One region of the Streptomyces sp. NPDC048479 genome, then DNA from elsewhere that is predicted to be linked to it. Evidence: riboswitches for the same ligand, from Rfam matches in the RefSeq annotation. Region 1 holds a riboswitch; the other holds the start of a gene.
The links. Region 1 has a riboswitch for glycine ahead of gcvP (aminomethyl-transferring glycine dehydrogenase). Riboswitches for the same ligand answer to the same signal wherever they lie in the genome.
Positions count from the first base shown of each region.

Region 2: it holds a riboswitch for glycine, as region 1 does, so the genes downstream of both, gcvT (glycine cleavage system aminomethyltransferase GcvT) here and gcvP (aminomethyl-transferring glycine dehydrogenase) in region 1, are expected to answer to the same signal.

Region 1 covers NZ_JBEZKA010000056.1:11,920-17,294, reverse strand. The annotation lists gene AB0D12_RS39370 (MerR family transcriptional regulator) at 1-413, shown strand, start outside; partial or broken gene AB0D12_RS39365 (DNA polymerase IV) at 452-1,882, shown strand; gene AB0D12_RS39360 (PRC-barrel domain-containing protein) at 1,840-2,319, opposite strand; glycine riboswitch at 2,422-2,519, shown strand; gene gcvP (aminomethyl-transferring glycine dehydrogenase) at 2,697-5,375, shown strand, end outside.
Region 2 covers NZ_JBEZKA010000006.1:268,623-273,997, forward strand. The annotation lists gene glyA (serine hydroxymethyltransferase) at 1-807, opposite strand, end outside; gene gcvH (glycine cleavage system protein GcvH) at 831-1,208, opposite strand; gene gcvT (glycine cleavage system aminomethyltransferase GcvT) at 1,267-2,391, opposite strand; glycine riboswitch at 2,540-2,637, opposite strand; gene AB0D12_RS12585 (AAA family ATPase) at 2,820-3,488, shown strand; gene AB0D12_RS12590 (enhanced serine sensitivity protein SseB) at 3,627-4,397, shown strand; gene AB0D12_RS12595 (enhanced serine sensitivity protein SseB C-terminal domain-containing protein) at 4,522-5,313, shown strand.

The DNA.
Region 1 (5,375 bases):
GCCTGGTCGAGCCCAGTGTGCGCTCGGCATACGGCTCCGGAACCCAGCGGCTCTACAGCTTCCGCGATGTGGTCGTCCTCAAGATCGTCAAGCGTTTCCTGGACACCGGCGTCGCGCTGCAGAACATCCGTGCCGCGGTGCAGCATCTGAGAGCTCGCGGTTTCACGGATCTCGAACGTATGACGCTCATGAGCGACGGCGCGACGGTCTACGAATGCTCCTCGCCCGACGAGGTGGTCGATCTGCTCCAGGGCGGCCAGGGGATCTTCGGGATCGCCGTGGGCGTGGTGTGGCGGGATGTCGAGGCCGCGCTCTCGCAGCTGCATGGCGAGCGAGTCGACACCGGCGAGACCCTGGTCGGTAACAATCCCGCCGATGAGCTGGCCAGGCGCAGGCGCGACCGGGCCGTCTGAACACCCCGTTGTCAGTGGCGTAGGGCAGCATCGGAGATGTGAGAACCGCGCCGACGATTCTGCATCTGGACATGGATGCCTTCTTCGCCGCCGCCGAACAGGCGGCGAAGCCGAGTCTGCGCGGGAAGCCCGTGGTGGTCGGCGGGCTCGGGCCGCGCGGAGTCGTCGCCACCGCCTCATACGAGGCCAGACGCTTCGGTGTGCACTCGGCGATGCCGATGGCGCAGGCCAGGCGGCTTGCGCCGAATGCCGCGTATCTCGTGCCGCGCTTCTCGCTCTACCGCGCCGTCAGCGAACAGGTGATGGAGCTGCTGGGCAGGCTCTCGCCGCTGGTGGAGCCGCTGAGCCTGGACGAAGCCTTTGTGGACCTGGAGGCGGGCGGCTCGGCCGACGACTCGGAGTCGGCCAGGAGGACAGGTGAGCGGCTGCGCGCCGATATCCGAGCGGTCACAGGGCTCACCGGTTCGGTCGGGCTGGCGGGCTCCAAGATGCTCGCCAAAATCGCCTCCGAGCAGGCAAAACCCGACGGTCTGGTGCTCATGGAGCCCGGCACGGAGCGCGAGCTGCTCGGGCCGATGTCCGTGCGGACGCTGCCCGGGGTGGGGCCGGCGACCGGGGAACATCTGCGGCGGGCCGGAATGACGACCGTGGCCGATCTGGCGGAGGCGGGCGAGGACGAGCTCGTACGGCTGCTGGGCAAGGCGCACGGAGCCTCGCTGTTCCGGATGGCCGTGGGGCACGACGACCGGCCGGTGGTGGCCGAGCGGGACGCGAAGTCGGTATCGGTGGAGGACACCTTCGACGTGGATCTGCATGACCGGGTGCGGGTCCGGATCGAGGTGGAGCGGCTCGCCGAGCGGTGTGTGCAGCGGCTGCGGTCGTCCGGGCACTCGGGGCGGACCATCGTGCTGAAGGTGCGGCGGTACGACTTTTCGACGCTGACGCGCTCGGAGACGCTGCGCGGGCCGACGGACGACCCCGGGGTGGTGCGGGAGGCCGCCGGGCGGCTGCTGGAGGCCGTGGACACCACGGGCGGGGTGCGGCTGCTGGGGGTGGGCGTGACCGGGCTCGCGGACTACACGCAGGAGGATCTGTTCGCCCAGGCTGCCGCCGGTGAGCGGGCCGAGGCCGCGGATGCGGACGGCGACCCGGAGTCGCACGAGGCCGACGAAGCAGCCGGCGCAGCGGGTGCGGAGTCGGAGGCGCCCGCCGAGCGGCGCTGGCTGGCCGGGCACGACGTACGGCATGCCGAGTACGGGGCGGGGTGGGTGCAGGGCAGCGGGGTGGGGCGGGTCACGGTGCGGTTCGAGGAGCCGGGGTCGCGGCGGCCGGGGCGGGTGCGCACGTTCATGGTGGACGACCCGGATCTGGGGCCGGGCGATCCGCTGCCGCTGGTGGCGCTGCCACCGGCAGCGGACGCCGCCGGTCAGTCCTCCCGGCCCGCCAGTCGGCCGAAGTCCCGGTCGGGGCGGGAGCCGGGGCCGCGGCGGGAGCCGGACTCCCCGTCGGAGGGGGCGGACGGGGCTGAGGGGTCCGAGGGGTCGGAGGGGTCGGAGGAGGCAGCGGGCGTCTCGGGAGGCTCGGAGAGTTCGAGTCCGTAGTGGTGGTACAGCTGGAGCTCCTGCTCGGGGGAGAGATGGCGGCCGACGCCGAAGTCGGGGGCATCCTTGATCAGCGCGCGCTCGTACGGGACGTGCAGGGTGTCGTCGACGACCTTGCTGGGCTCGAGCGGGACGAAGGCGTCCCGGCTGAAGAGGCCCGTGCGCACGGCCGCCCACTCGGGCGCCCCTGTCGCATCGTCCAGATACACCTCGTCCACAGTCCCGATCTTGGTGCCACTGCGGTCGAACGCCTTGCGGCCGATCAGGCTGCGCGGATCGATATCGGTCTGCACGGTCCCTCCAATAGGTCGCAACTGCTGTTTAAATACTACAAAAGTGCACATCAGTGGTATCGGCCACTCGAGCGATCGGCGAGGGGGCGCGCTGGTACGCTGGCAAACGGCTGCTGACCCCGTGCGGGAGAGTCCTCCGGTGAAAGTACCGGTGGCGCCGAAGGAGCAAATCCTCCCCGGAATCTCTCAGGCCCCTGTACCGCACGGACGAGGTCACTCTGGAAAGCAGGGCGGGCGTCGGACGGCATCCGCTCTCACCGACGGTGAAAGTCGGCGTGCCTTGTGCGCGCCGGTGAAGCTCTCAGGTTGAGATGACAGAGGGGGAGGCCGTCCGGGCATCCGCGCCGTGGTGCCCCTCGTAGGTCGTGTCTGACCAGGAGGCCTCCTTAATGACCGCCAACCGCATTCCGCTCTCCCAGTTGGAGCGAGGCACCCCCTTCGAGCAGCGCCACATCGGGCCCGATGTCGAGGCCCAGGCCAAGATGCTCGCGCAGGTGGGCTACGGCTCGCTCGACGAGCTGACCGCTGCCGCGGTGCCCGCTGTGATCAAGAGCGCCGAGGCGCTCAACCTCCCGGGCGCTCGCACCGAAGCCGACGTTCTCGCCGAGCTGCGCACACTCGCCGACCGCAATCAGGTGCTGGCGCCGATGATCGGCCTCGGGTACTACGGCACCTTCACGCCGCCGGTCATCCTGCGCAATGTCATGGAGAACCCGGCCTGGTACACCGCGTACACGCCGTACCAGCCGGAGATCTCGCAGGGCCGGCTCGAGGCTCTGCTGAACTTCCAGACGATGGTGGCCGATCTGACCGGCCTGCCGACCTCCGGCGCTTCGCTGCTCGACGAGGGCACCGCCGCCGCCGAGGCCATGTCGCTCGCCCGCCGGGTCGGCAAGGTCAAGGACGGCGTCTTCCTGGTCGACGCCGACGCCCTGCCGCAGACCCTCGCGGTGATCCAGACCCGCGCCGAGCCGACCGGCGTCGAGGTCGTCACCGCGGATCTGAGCGAGGGCATTCCGGCCGAGATCGCCGAGCGCGGCGTCTTCGGCGTGCTGCTGCAGTACCCGGGCGCCTCCGGTGCCGTTCGGGACATCAAGCCCGTCGTCGAGCAGGCGCACGAGCTCGGTGCGATCGTCACCGTCGCCGCCGATCTGCTGGCGCTGACCCTGCTCACCTCGCCCGGCAAGCTGGGCGCCGACATCGCCGTCGGCACCACTCAGCGCTTCGGTGTCCCGATGGGCTTCGGCGGCCCGCACGCCGGCTACATGGCCGTACGCGACAAGTTCGCCCGCAGCCTGCCGGGCCGACTCGTCGGCGTCTCCGTGGACGCGGACGGCAACAAGGCCTACCGGCTCGCGCTGCAGACCCGGGAGCAGCACATCCGCCGGGAGAAGGCCACCAGCAACATCTGCACCGCCCAGGTGCTGCTCGCCGTCATGGCGGGGATGTACGCGGTCTACCACGGTCCGGAGGGCCTGCGGTCGATCGCACAGCGCACCCACCGCTATGCGGCGCTGCTCGAGGCGGGACTGCGGGACGGCGGAGTGGAGGTCGTGCACGGTTCCTACTTCGACACGGTTACCGTCCGGGTGCCGGGCAAGGCCGCCGAGGTCGTCGCCGCCGCACGCGAGGGCGGGGTCAACCTCCACCTCGTCGACGGTGACCAGGTCTCCATCTCCTGCGACGAAACCACCGGACGTGCACAGCTGACCGCCGTCTGGTCCGCCTTCGGCGTCGATGGCGACATCGAGGCGCTCGACGCGACCACTGGGGAAACGTTGCCCCAGGCTCTGCTGCGGACCGACGACTACCTCACGCACCCCGTCTTCCACCAGCACCGTTCCGAGACCGCGATGCTGCGCTACCTGCGCAGGCTCGCCGACCGTGACTACGCGCTGGACCGCGGCATGATCCCGCTCGGCTCCTGCACCATGAAGCTGAACGCGACCACCGAGATGGAGCCGGTGACCTGGCCGGAGTTTGCGCAGATGCACCCCTTCGCGCCGGTCGAGCAGGCCGCCGGGTACCTCACGCTCATCCGCGAGCTGGAGGAGCGCCTCGCCGAGGTCACCGGGTACGACGCGGTGTCCATCCAGCCCAACGCCGGTTCGCAGGGCGAGCTCGCGGGCCTGCTCGCCGTACGCGCGTACCACCGCGCCAACGGCGACACCCAGCGCACCATCTGCCTCATCCCGTCCTCCGCGCACGGCACCAACGCCGCCAGCGCCGTGATGGCGGGCATGAAGGTCGTCGTGGTGAAGACCGCCGACGACGGCGAGGTGGACATCGAGGACCTCCGCGCCAAGATCGAGCAGTACCGCGACGAGCTGTCCGTGCTGATGATCACCTACCCGTCCACGCATGGTGTGTTCGAGGAGCACGTCGCCGACATCTGCGCGCAGGTGCACGACGCCGGCGGCCAGGTGTACGTCGACGGCGCCAACCTCAACGCGCTCGTGGGCCTCGCCAAGCCGGGCAAGTTCGGCGGCGACGTCTCGCACCTCAATCTGCACAAGACCTTCTGCATCCCGCACGGCGGCGGCGGTCCTGGCGTCGGCCCGGTCGGTGTACGGGCGCACCTCGCCCCGTACCTCCCGAACCACCCGCTCCAGCCGACCGCGGGACCGGAGACGGGCGTAGGACCGATCTCGGCCGCCCCGTGGGGCTCGGCAGGGATCCTGCCGATCTCCTGGGCGTACGTACGTCTGATGGGTGGCGAGGGCCTCAAGCGCGCGACGCAGGTCGCCGTGCTCGCGGCCAACTACATCGCCAAGCGCCTGGAGCCGCACTACCCGGTGCTCTACACGGGCCCGGCCGGACTGGTCGCGCACGAGTGCATCGTGGACCTGCGGCCGCTGTCGAAGGCGACCGGCGTCAGCGTCGACGACATCGCCAAGCGCCTGATCGACTACGGCTTCCACGCGCCGACGATGTCCTTCCCGGTGGCCGGCACGCTGATGATCGAGCCGACCGAGAGCGAGGACCTGAACGAGATCGACCGCTTCTGCGACACTATGATCGCGATCCGCGGCGAGATCGAGAAGGTCGCCTCGGGCGAGTGGCCCGCG
Region 2 (5,375 bases), on a different contig from region 1:
CGCCGCGATGACGTGCTCCAGCGGACCGCCCTGCTGGCCGGGGAAGACCGCGGAGTTGATCTTCTTGGCGAGCTCCTGCGTCGACAGGATCACACCGCCGCGCGGACCGCCGAGGGTCTTGTGCGTGGTGGTGGTGACGACATGGGCGTGCGGCACCGGGTTCGGGTGCAGACCGGCGGCGACGAGGCCCGCGAAGTGGGCCATGTCGACCATGAGGTACGCGCCGACCTCGTCCGCGATCCGACGGAAGGCCGCGAAATCCAGCTGGCGCGGGTACGCGGACCAGCCGGCGATGATCAGCTTCGGACGGGACTCCTTGGCGAGGCGCTCGACCTCGGCCATGTCGACCTGGCCGGTCTCGTTGTCCACGTGGTACGCGACCACGTTGTACAGCTTGCCGGAGAAGTTGATCTTCATGCCGTGGGTGAGGTGCCCGCCGTGGGCGAGGTTCAGACCCATGATCGTGTCGCCCGGCTTCAGCAGCGCGAACATCGCGGCCGCGTTCGCCTGGGCGCCCGAGTGCGGCTGGACGTTGGCGTGCTCGGCGCCGAAGAGCGCCTTGATGCGGTCGATCGCGATCTGCTCGACGACATCGACGTGCTCGCAGCCGCCGTAGTAGCGGCGGCCCGGGTAGCCCTCGGCGTACTTGTTGGTGAGGACGGAGCCCTGCGCCTCCATGACCGCGACCGGAGCGAAGTTCTCCGAGGCGATCATCTCGAGGGTGGACTGCTGGCGGTGGAGCTCGGCGTCGACAGCGGCGGCGACGTCCGGGTCCAGCTCGTGGAGAGGGGCGTTGAGAAGCGACATCTCGATCCCTGTCGTGGTCGTGGTCAGTTGCCGGAGAACTCGGTGTACTCGTCGGCGGAGAGCAGGTCCTTCGGCTCCTCGCTGACGCGCACCTTGAAGAGCCAGCCGCCCTCGAAGGGGGCGGAGTTCACCAGCGACGGGTCATTGACGACGTCCTCGTTGGCCTCGGTGACCTCACCGCTGACCGGGGAGTACAGGTCGCTTACGGACTTGGTCGACTCCAGCTCACCGCAGGTCTCGCCCGCGGTCACCGTGTCACCGACCTCGGGGAGCTGGACGTACACCACATCGCCGAGCGCGTTCGCCGCGTGCTCCGTGATGCCGACCGTCGACACGCCGTCCTCGGCGGCCGACAGCCACTCGTGCTCCTTGCTGAAGCGCAGCTGCTGGGGGTTGCTCATGGCCTGAATTCTCCTGTACGCGGGGGAGTGCTGGTGAACGGAGTGAAGGTGCGGACGATCACTTCTGGCGCTTGTAGAACGGCAGCGCGACGACCTCGTACGGCTCGTGGGTGCCGCGGATGTCGACGCCGACGCCCTCGCGGCCCGGCGCGGCGTGCGCCGCGTCCACGTACGCGATGGCGATCGGCTTGCCCAGGGTCGGGGAGGGCGCACCGGAGGTGACCACGCCGATGACCTGGCCGCCTGCGACCACGGAGAAGCCGGCGCGCGGGACCCGGCGGCCCTCGGCGATCAGGCCGACGAGTTTGCGCGGCGGGTTGGCCTCGGCGCGCGCGGCGGCGGCCTCGAGTGCCTCGCGGCCGACGAAACGCCCGTCGTTCGTGGTCTTCTCGAACTTCACGACCCGGCCGAGGCCCGCGTCGAACGGGGTCAGCGCGGTGGTCAGCTCATGCCCGTACAGCGGCATGCCCGCCTCCAGGCGGAGCGTGTCGCGGCAGGACAGACCGGCCGGGACGAGACCGACGGGCGCGCCCGCCTCGGTCAGCGACTGCCAGAGCTTCTCGGCGTACTGCGGCTCGACGAAGAGCTCGAAGCCGTCCTCGCCGGTGTAGCCGGTACGGGCGATCAGCGCCGGGACGCCGGCGACCGTGCCGGGCAGGCCCGCGTAGTACTTCAGGCCGTCCAGGTCGGCGTCGGTCAGCGACTTGAGGATGCCGGGGGACTCCGGGCCCTGGACGGCGATGAGCGCGTACGCGTCGCGGTCGTCCCGCACCTCGGCGTCGTAGCCCTCGGCGCGGGCGGTCAGCGCGTCCAGCACCACCTGGGCGTTGCCCGCGTTGGCGACGACCATGTACTCCGTCTCGCCGAGGCGGTAGACGATCAGGTCGTCGAGGATCCCGCCGTCCTCCTGGCAGATCATGGTGTATCGGGCGCGGCCGACGGCCACTCCGCCGATGTTGCCGACCAGCGCGAAGTCGAGGAGATCGGCGGCGCGCGCTCCGGTGACGGTGATCTCGCCCATGTGCGAGAGGTCGAAGAGACCGGCCTTGGTGCGTACGGCGTTGTGCTCGTCGCGCTCACTGCCGTACCGCAGCGGCATGTCCCAGCCCGCGAAGTCGGTCATGGTCGCGCCCAGCGAGCGGTGCAGGGCGTCGAGGGCGGTCAGACGGGGGACGTTGCTCATAGATGTGGCTCCCAGGGCAGGCCGGCGAGGACAATCCTCCCCATCTGTCATCGGAACCTGAGAGGTTCGTCGCGACCACGCGTATTGATGGTCGTGACTTGCACCTTGGGTGGAGCCACTCGACAGCGGCTCGCTTTTCAGATCTGCCTCATCACACGCGGTACGGGGCCTGAGAGATTCAAGGGAGGGACTTGCTCCTTCGGCGCCCGGCGCACACAGTGGCCAGGACTCTCCCGCGTGGATTCAAGCGGCCGGTATGCAGTTGGCGCGCACATCATTGCACGCATCGCGGCAGAGTGGTGCGTACGGTCCGGAACGCGGCCGCGCCTGCCCGCAGTGGCCCGCAGCTGCAAATAGGTTGTGTCGCATTACCAACTCTTTACACTTCATGGGCAAGGGTGAGGGTGACCCGACATGGGGGGAGGGTGATGACGTTGCAGCGGCCCGGTGTCTTCGCGACGACCGCGGGGGTGCCCGCCCGGCCGGAGAGCTCCGCTCGGGAACGACTCGGGGCTCCCACAGCCGTACTGCGCGACCTGAGAGACCGCTCGGGGCGCAGTCCGCGCAGCCTGGTCTTCGACGCCGGTGATGTGGTGGTCGTCTCCGGCCTGCCCGGCAGCGGAAAGTCCACGTTGATCCGGCGCGCGGCGCGCAGTCGCGGCATCGACTCGCAGGACACCCGGGACCGGTGGGACGCCCGGATGCCGCGGCTGCTGCCGTACGCCGTGTACCGCCCGCTCGTGCGGATCGCCCACTACGCCGGGCTGCGGCGGGCGCTGCGCTCCGGCGAGAGTGTCGTCGTCCATGACTGCGGTACGCAGGCCTGGGTGCGGCGCTGGCTGGCCCGCGAGGCGCGCCGCCGCGGGAGCGGTCTCCATCTGGTCCTGCTCGACGTCACGCCCGAGGTCGCCAGACAGGGGCAGCGCGAGCGGGGCCGCGGTGTGTCCGGGTACGCCTTCGCCCGGCACCGGCGCGCGGTCGGGCATCTGATCGGCGACGCGGAGGCGGGCCGGCTGCCGGCGGGCTGCGCCTCGGCCGTGCTGCTGGACCGGGACGCGGCAGGGGTGCTGGGGCGGGTCGGCTTCGAGAAGCCATAGGGCGGCGCGCGCTGAAGTTCAGTCCCTCCGGCGATTGAGGAGCGGGGTCCGGGGCGGAGCCCCCGGTTCATGTCCGTCGGTCCGCGGCGTTAGGGTCGTGGCGCGCAGCCGTGGAAGCCCGGGGGAGAAGGACCGCACATGGAGACACCGGAGCAGGCCCATCCGTATCCAGCTTTCGGCTGGCCGGGTAACGAGCTGGAAGAGGTGCTCGCCGCCTCGCTCGGCAACCCCTCCGCCGGGGGCCGTCTCGTCGAGGTGCTCGGCCGCAGCCATATATGGGTGCCGCTGCCCAACGGCGGCGGAGCCGACAGCCCCGATCTCGATCTGCCCACGATGGAGATCGATGGCGCTCCCTATGTCCCGGTCTTCAGCTCCGAGCAGCAGTACCTGCAGTGCGTCGGCAGCCATATCTCCTTCACCGTCGCGCCCGCCCGGGAATTCGCCCGCGGGCTGCCTCCGCAGCTCGGTATCGCCGTGAACCCCGGTGGTGCGGTCGGCGCCCCGCTGCCACCGCCCGCGGTCGCCGAGCTGTGCCGGGTGGGACGTACACCGCTGGACGGACCCGCGAGCGGCGGCCGGGTGCGGCTCTTCGAGCCCGACTGGCAGGAGGAGCCGGTCGACTTCCTCGCCGCCGCGGCCGGGGAGTTCGAGGCCTCCGGTGTCGTCCTCACCGCCCGCCGTGCGCTCGCCTCCGTCGAGGGCGACCCGCCGACCCTCTTCATCGGTGTCCAGCTCTCCTCCTGGGAGGCCGCCGAGCGCAATGCCCCGATGGACGCGCTCGGCCGGGCACTCGGCCGGGTCCAGGTGGGCTGGCCGGTCAATCTCGTACTGCTGGATGTTGCCCAGGACCCTGTCGGCGCATGGATGCTGGAGCGGGTGCGGCCCTTCTACGAACGGCAGCACGTGTAGTCGTCAAGTCGGTGTCAGGACTGCCGATTAAGCTGGTTTGATGGCCTTACCGCAGCACTTGTGTGCCCGGGGCGGCTGTGCTGTTGCTGCATCGAAGAGGCATCGAAGAGGGGCGGAACCCAGGGTGAGTGCGTCAGGCACCGCGGCGGCCGGGCAGGTCGAGCACATGCTGCGCCAGGTGACTCCCGGACGCTACGACGCGTACGAGGCGCTGCTGCACGCCATCGCAGACCCGTCGAACGGCCAGATCTGGATGCTGCTCTGGCACGGCCAGGCCGGATCGCCCGATGCCCAGTACGGGAACATGGAGGTCGACGGCGTCGGCTACGCGCCGTGCGTCACCTCCGCCCAGGAGCTCTCCGTCTCCAGCTGGAACCGTGCCCACGAGGTGGTCAGCGGCCGTGACATCGCCCGCTCGCTGTACCCGGACCGCTGGGGCATCTGGCTCAACCCGCACGCGCCGGGCGGCGGCGTCGGCATCCCCTGGCTCGATCTCCGCCGGATCGCCACCGGCCTCGACCGGATGCCCGCAGGACCGCTGCGACTGTCCGAACCGGCCATCGAGCTCCCGCACTTCTACGGCCTGCTCGCTCAGAACGCCCACCGCACGTCCGCGATCCGCTCGCTGCGCCGCGCGTGGGTGCAGCCCGCGCTCGGCGCTCCGTATCTCGCCATCGGTCTCGATCTGTACGACACGAGCAGGCAGTCCGTGGACACGGTGCGCGCGATGATGCAGCAGTCGATCGCCGCGGTCCCGGACGGGCTGCCGGTCTCCACCGTCGCGATGTCCGACGAGTACGACCCGGTCACGATGTGGCTGCGGGCCAACGCCCGCCCGTTCTACGACCGCGATGCCCATGCCGGCGGCGCACCGGCCGGCGGGGGCTACGGCTATCCGCCGCCGGTCGGCCACTGAGCCGGCCACTGAGCCGGCCGCAACAGCACAACTGACGGCCTGACCTGTCTATTTCCATGCCC